Regions from separate parts of the Paraburkholderia sp. J94 genome, predicted to be linked through region 2. Evidence: riboswitches for the same ligand, from Rfam matches in the RefSeq annotation. Region 2 holds a riboswitch; the other holds the start of a gene.
What was found. Region 2 has a riboswitch for glycine ahead of U4Y88_RS04860 (D-amino acid dehydrogenase). Riboswitches for the same ligand answer to the same signal wherever they lie in the genome.
Positions count from the first base shown of each region.

Region 1 (3,483 bases), on a different contig from region 2:
GGTTTTCGAGCACGTTGCGCAGGATGACGGCCGGCGTGTGCGTGTCGAAATAGCCCTGCCCGATGTACGAGCGGAACACCTGGTTCTTGTCCGCGAGCACGCGCAGCGCGGCGAGCGCTTCGGCTTCCGAGCGCGGCTGCGAGAACGGCCCGAGCGGCAGCGTTTCGGTGCGGCGGATCTTCGCCGGAATCACCGCGTCGATCAGCGCCGCGCGCGACGCGAAGCCGAGCGCGTCGAGCATCGCCTGCTGGTCGGCCGTGTCGGGGCCGATGTGGCGGGCGGCGAAGGCGTCGTGCGCTTCGAGCGCCGCGAGCGAGAGAGCCGTGGGCGAGGTGTTCATCAGACGATCCGGGTGTTCGAGCTTCATGAGGTTTCCTGCCGGCGCGGGCGGCGCGTCGCGTGTGCCGCGATGCCGCCGCGCCTGTGCGTTGGGACGGGCTTTCGACGAAAGCCGTCCCGGGGTTTAGGCGCCGATGGCCTTCTCGTAGGCGGCGGCGTCGATCAGCGCGTCGAGCTTGGCGTCGGCGGCCGGCTTGATCTTGAACAGCCACGATTCGTAGGGCGCGCCGTTCACGCCTTCGGGGGCGTCGACGAGCGCGGCGTTCGATTCGACGATCTCGCCCGACACCGGCGCGTAGATGTCCGAGGCGGCCTTGACCGATTCGATGACGGCGATGGCGTCGCCCGCCGTGACGGCGCGGCCGGCTTCGGGCAGTTCGAGGAAGACGATGTCACCGAGCGCTTCCTGCGCGTGATCGGTGATGCCGACGGTCAGCGTGCCGTCGGCTTCGGTGCGGATCCACTCGTGCGATTCGGTGTATTTCAGATCGGCCGGGATGCTCATGGTTGCTCCAGTGCGTGGTTCGGTTTTATGGCTTGAAAAAGGGTGGGCGTGCGCGCCGGAATCCTTGCGGATCAGGCGACCAGCACCTTGCCGTTGCGCACGAACGGCAGTTTTACCACGCTTGCGGGAAGGGCTTTGTCACGGATCTGCACCTGCACGACGTCGCCCGGCTGCACGCCCGCGGGCACGCGCGCGAAGGCGATCGATTCCTGCATCGTCGGCGAGAAGGTGCCGCTCGTGATCTCGCCGTCGCCGTGCGGCGTCAGCACTTTCTGGTGGGCGCGCAGCACGCCGCCGGCCTTGCCGTTTTCCTTCTGCAGGATCAGGCCGACGAAGGTCGAGCGCGTGCCGTTCGCTTCGAGCGCGGCGCGGCCGACGAACGCGCGCGGCGTCTTCAGATCGACGGTCCAGGCGAGGCCCGCGTCGAGCGGCGAGACGGCGTCGTCCATGTCCTGGCCGTAGAGGTTCATGCCCGCTTCGAGACGCAGCGTGTCGCGCGCGCCGAGGCCGCAGGGCTTCACGCCCTGATGTTGCAGCGCGTCCCAGAATTCGCAGACGGCGGCGGCGGGCAGCACGACTTCGAAGCCGTCCTCGCCCGTGTAGCCGGTGCGCGCGATCATCAGCTCGCCGAACGGCGTGGCTTCGATCTTCGCGGCGTTGAAGGGCTTGAGGATTTCGGTGGCGCTGCGCGAGGAGGGCGCGACCGCCCAGATTTTCTCGCGCGCGTTCGGACCTTGCACGGCGACGATCGCGAGATCGCGGCGCGGCGTGATGGTGAGGCCGAAGCCGCCTTCGGCGTTGAGCTTCTCGAACCAGGCGATGTCTTTTTCGGCCGTGCCCGCGTTGACGACGGTGCGGAACGTGTCCTCGGCGAAGTAATAGACGATCAGGTCGTCGATCACGCCGCCTTCGGGGTTGAGCATGCAGGAGTAGAGCGCCTTGCCGGGCGTCGTCAGCTTGGCGACGTTGTTGGCGAGCGCGTGCGAGAAGAAGTCGCGCGCCTTGGCGCCCGAGAAGTCGACGACGCACATGTGCGAGACATCGAACATGCCGGCGTCGGTGCGCACGGCGCGATGTTCGTCGATCTGCGAGCCGTAGTTGACGGGCATGTCCCAGCCGCCGAAGTCGACCATGCGGGCGTTCAGCGCGCGGTGCGTGTCGTTCAGCGGGGTGCGTTTGAGTTCGGTCATGAGGCCTCAGGCGGTCGCGAGGTTTTCCGTGCGAAATTCGCGCGAAAACGAAAAAGGCCATGCAGGACTCGCCGCAGGCACGATGCCCGTGGTCGGTTCTTGCATGGCCCCTCTGTCCTCGGTACCTGAGAGATTGCGTCGGGAAAGACGCGCGCCCCTTCGGTGGGCAGCCTGAACGCCAGGGTTACGATCCCTCCGCCGTTCTACTGCCGCTCTCCAGAGTTGCGGACCTGAGTGCCGTCTCGCGCGTCTCGCACGCGGGTGCGAAACAGGCGAAGCAGCGGTCCGGCGCGCACGGTCCTTTTGCCTGAGAGTTTGTGGGTTGCCCCTTCGGCGGCGGCGTTCGGATCTGACTCGCGAACGTCGCGCTCTCCCGGCGCGCGCAGCGATTGTGCGGGACGCCGGCGGGCTGTGTCAATGCGGAAAAATTGGGCGCGCTTTGTGGGCGCGTTGTGTCCACGTTCTGTGCGCTTGGGGCGTGCTTTGGGCGGGGAACGGGTGTGGAACGTGCGGACACCGCTCGCGCTTGCTCGCGGACGATGCGCCGAACGCCGTCGCGCAAGGCTCGCCGTCATGCGGCCCCGAAAAATCCGCGCGCGCGCCGCGAGCGCGATCCGCGAATCCGCGCCAAAAGAAACGGGCCGCGCAGGGCGGCCCGTGGGATCGCGATGAGTTCGCCGACTTATTCGCGGACTTATTCGCCGACTTATTCGCCGATCGCGCGCGCCGCCGTATCGAGTTCCTGATTGAGCACGTGCTGCTCGTCGCCGGAGATGCCGCCACCGTGCTGCGTGGCCATGTCGTGCGCTTCGGCGCGGATCGTGTCGAGACGATGATGGAGCGCGGCGCCCTGCGGCGGCGGATAGTAGCCCTGGCTCACGCGCGCGTCGATGCGGTGGCCGAGGTTGTCGATGCGTCCGTCGATCTGGTGCAGACGGTCGACAGCCGCTTCATGCGGATTCGGGCCGGAGCGCGGCGCGGGCTGCTGGTTGACGACGCACGCGGCGAGCGTCGAAACGAGTGCGGTGGCGCAGACCAGCCGGATGGCACGGTTGAATCGGGTCATTGAGACTCTCCTTGTTGTCGACCTGGCGCGGGCTTGCGCACCGCGCCGGTCCCCCGCAACCCGGAGGTTGCGGAGTGTTGTTGCGCTGTTTTTCGGCGTTGTCCGTCGGCAAACGCGTCGCGCGCGCCGCGCGATGACGTCGCGGCGGCACGGACTTGTAACCGTTTGTATGGACCTTTCGGATGCGTCGGCGGATTGCAAGCCGCGCGGCCGTGGGTGACACGGCGCGCGATTCAGCTTTGGGTTCGGCTTGTGGTACGGCCAGTGACTCGGCCTGTGATTCAGCCCGCGCGCGTGAAAGCGAGCGTGCGGCCTTCCTCGGCGCTTTGCATCGCCAGCTCGACGATCGTCATCACGTCGATGGCGTCCTGCGGGCTCACCGG
Region 1 is NZ_CAJMZH010000014.1:76,845-80,327, forward strand. It holds gene gcvP (aminomethyl-transferring glycine dehydrogenase) at 1-367, opposite strand, end outside; gene gcvH (glycine cleavage system protein GcvH) at 464-844, opposite strand; gene gcvT (glycine cleavage system aminomethyltransferase GcvT) at 916-2,034, opposite strand; glycine riboswitch at 2,137-2,264, opposite strand; glycine riboswitch at 2,321-2,420, opposite strand; gene U4Y88_RS27125 (hypothetical protein) at 2,741-3,100, opposite strand; gene U4Y88_RS27130 (oxidoreductase) at 3,382-3,483, opposite strand, start outside.
Region 1: another riboswitch for glycine. It lies ahead of gcvT (glycine cleavage system aminomethyltransferase GcvT); the one in region 2 lies ahead of U4Y88_RS04860 (D-amino acid dehydrogenase).

Region 2 (3,483 bases):
CGTCGAGCAAAAGAAGGCGTCGGGCTTTGTCGCCGAGGCGCTGGCGCGGCATGGGATCGAAGGGGCGTCGGTGGCGCCCGCGGCCTGAACACGCGAGCGCCTTTCGTCCTTCAATCTGTCGATCGATCAATCGATCAATCGGCCTGAACGGCTCGCGCCAATGTCGTTGTCGACGCAACGACAAGCGGGCGAGACTCCGCGATCTCATCGCTGATCAGTGTGGCGACCGCTTCTGCCGTCGCCGCCGACAGCGTCCAGCCCAGATGGCCGTGGCCCGTGTTGTAGAACACGTTGCGCTGCCTGCCTCGGCCGACTCGGGGCAACATGCCCGGCAGCATGGGCCGCAAGCCCGCCCACGGAATCACGCGCGACGTCGAGATCGACGGGAAATGCGTGCGCGCCCAGCGCACCAGCGGCTCGATACGGTCCGAGCGGATGTCGCGATTCGCGCCGTTGAGTTCGGCAGTGCCCGCAATCCGAAAGCGATCGGCGCCCAGGCGGCTCGTGACGATCTTCGCGGCGTCGTCGAGCAGGCTGACCCACGGCGCGGCCTCGCGGCTCGCCGGATCGTCGAGGCACACGGTAATCGAATAGCCCTTCACCGGATACACGTTGACGTGGTCGCCGATCTGCGCGGCGAGCGCGCGGCTGCCCACGCCCGCGCAGATCACCACGCGATCGAACGTTGAAACGGCAGGCAGCGCATCGCGCACCGTGGCGATCGAGACCCCGGCGTTGTCCGCATCGTCAATCGACTGCACCGTGGTGTCGTAATGAAACTCGACGCCAAGCCGTTCGCACGCCAGTGCCAGGCCGCGTGTGAACTTATGAATGTCGCCAGTCGAATCGGATTTGGTAAAAAAGCCGCCGTGGAAATCGCCTTGCAGCGTCGGCTCGATCGCGCCTATTTCCTCCGGCGTGACCGCGCGCCGATCGAGTCCGCCTTCGCGCAACAGCGCATTCACTTTCGTGGCCGACTCGAATTCCTTTCGCGTTGCATAGAAGTGCAAAATACCGCGCTGCTCGTGATCGAATTCGATCGACTCGCGTTGCGCAATCGAAAACAGATGTTCGCGCGCGGCAATCGCGAGACGCACGGTTTCAATCGTATTGCTGCGGTAATTCGGAATCTGGCGCAGAAACTCGCCGATCCAGCTGTACTTGTGCCAGCTCGGGCGCGGGTTCATGAGCAGCGGCGCGTCGCGCCTGAGCATCCAGCGCAGGCCCTTGAACACGGTGGCGCGGCTGTTCCAGACTTCCGCATTGCTCGCGGAAAGCTGGCCGCCGTTCGCGAACGAGGTTTCCATCGCGGCGTAGCGGTGACGATCGATGACGGTGACGTGATGGCCGCGCCGTGCGAGCGCATAGGCGGTGGTGACGCCGGTAATGCCGGCGCCGATAACGGCGATTCGTGACATGACATGGTCCAGTGTGCATCGCTGCGCGCAGTGATTGCGTTAGGCATCGCCGGCCGATTGCAACCGGCGCCGATGCCCCATCTGTCCATGTACCTGAGAGTTTCGCCCGCGCGTTGAATGGGCGCGTGGCTCCCCTTCGGTGGGCGCCATCGCGATGATGCGCCGCTCTCCAGATGTTCCGGCTGCGTGGTCCTTTTGCCTGAGAGTTTCCGGGGCGGTTGCTCCGTCGGCGTCGTTCCGGTCGAACGATCTCTCCCATGCAGCGTGTGCGAACGCGTCAAGATTAGCCGCGCACCGCGCGCACGGCAACCGCTTTTTCAAAATTCGCTCTGCGATGTTTTGCATGAGGGTTTTGCCGGATTGAATGCGGCGAACCCAAAAAAACCGCGTGGCGTTGCGGTTAAACTGCGATCTGCCTTCCCGTTCTTCTTCCATTGTCCAAATATGAAACTGCATCAACTGAGAGCGCTTGCCGTCGTGGCGGAAACCGGCAGCATTCTCGAAGCGTCGCGCGTGCTGCACGTCACGCAATCGGCATTGAGCAAAGCGCTCAAGGAACTCGAAGGGCAGGTGGGCGCGACGCTGTTCGTGCGCTCCAGCAAGGGTGTTCAGCTGACCGCTTCGGGGCAGCGTCTCGTCGGCCATGCGCGGCTCATCAGCGAAAACGTGCGCCGCGCGCGCGACGACATGGAGGAGATGAAGGGCAACGCGGTCGGCGACATCAGCATCGGCGTGACGCCAGTGACCGCGCTGCTGCGTCCGCTCGCCGATTGTCTTTCGGCCTTCCGGCGCGATTATCCGCAGGCGCGTTTGCGTCTGCTGGAAATGCGGCCGAACCAGTTGCTCGAACAGGTCCGCGAAGGCACGCTCGATTTCGCCTTGAGCTCGCAGCGCATGGCGCCCGACAGCCTGCTCGACTGCACGCCCGTGCTGAACATGGCCACGCTGGTGGCGGCGCGCAAGGGGCATCCGCTGAGCGGCGAGCGCTCGCTGGCCGCCTTGCGCGAGGCCGAATGGATCGTGCTCGATCCGCTCGCGGACGCGAGCACGCCCTTCGTGCATCTGTTCGCCGATCACGGCCTGCCCTTGCCCGCGCGCGTGATCGAATGCTCGTCGATGTCGCTCGCGCTGGCGATGTGTTCGCAGATGGACACGCTCATCCTGCTCTCGGCCGAATCCACGAGCAGCCGTTTCATGCGCGAAACGATGGACTTTTTCGAACTCGCCGAGCCCTTGCCCGCACGCGTGATTTCGCTCGTGACGCGCGATCGTCATACGTTGCCGGGTTCGGCGGAACGCCTGCACGACGCCATCGCCGCCGCGTTGCGCGATTACGACCCGACGCGCCCGCACACGCTCAAACCGTGAGCCGCTATAACCAGACGTCAATGGATTGAAAATCCGTCACTTGTCGCGTGGATTTTGGCAACAAACACTGGTTTCCGGTGACGCACGCCGCTATCCGATCGCTCCGACAAGAGGACGTCAATGAACGAAATGCCCCACGCGCTGAACGACGGCGTGTCCGCCATGAGCCACACGTTGAATTCGGCCGAACCCGTCCGACGCGCGCCCACGCGCCGCGCCATCGTTGCCGCCGCGATCGGCAACGGGCTGGAAATGTACGACTTCACGCTGTACAGCTTCTTCGCCGTGACCATCGGCAAGCTGTTCTTTCCGGGCGGCAACGCGCTCACGTCCTTGCTGCTGTCGTTCGCGACATTCGGCGCCGGGTTTCTGATGCGCCCGCTCGGCGCGGTCATCATCGGCAATCTCGCGGATCAGCGCGGACGCAAGGCGGCGCTCACGCTGACCATCGCGCTGATGACGGCCGGCACCGCATTGATCGCGCTGACGCCCAGCTACGCGAGCATCGGTGCGAGCGCAACGATCATGGTGGTGCTCGGACGCCTGTTGCAAGGGCTCTCGGCGGGCGGCGAGATCGGCGCGGCTTCCGCGTTGCTGATGGAGTCGGGCAGCAAGGCGCGCCGCTGCTTTTTCGTGAGCTGGCAAGCGGCGACGCAAGGCGGCGCGGCACTCGCAGGCGCGCTCGCGGGCGTCGCGG
Region 2 is NZ_CAJMZH010000002.1:340,490-343,972, reverse strand. It holds gene U4Y88_RS04865 (ABC transporter substrate-binding protein) at 1-88, shown strand, start outside; gene U4Y88_RS04860 (D-amino acid dehydrogenase) at 135-1,418, opposite strand; glycine riboswitch at 1,596-1,686, opposite strand; gene U4Y88_RS04855 (LysR family transcriptional regulator) at 1,863-2,786, shown strand; gene U4Y88_RS04850 (MFS transporter) at 2,907-3,483, shown strand, end outside.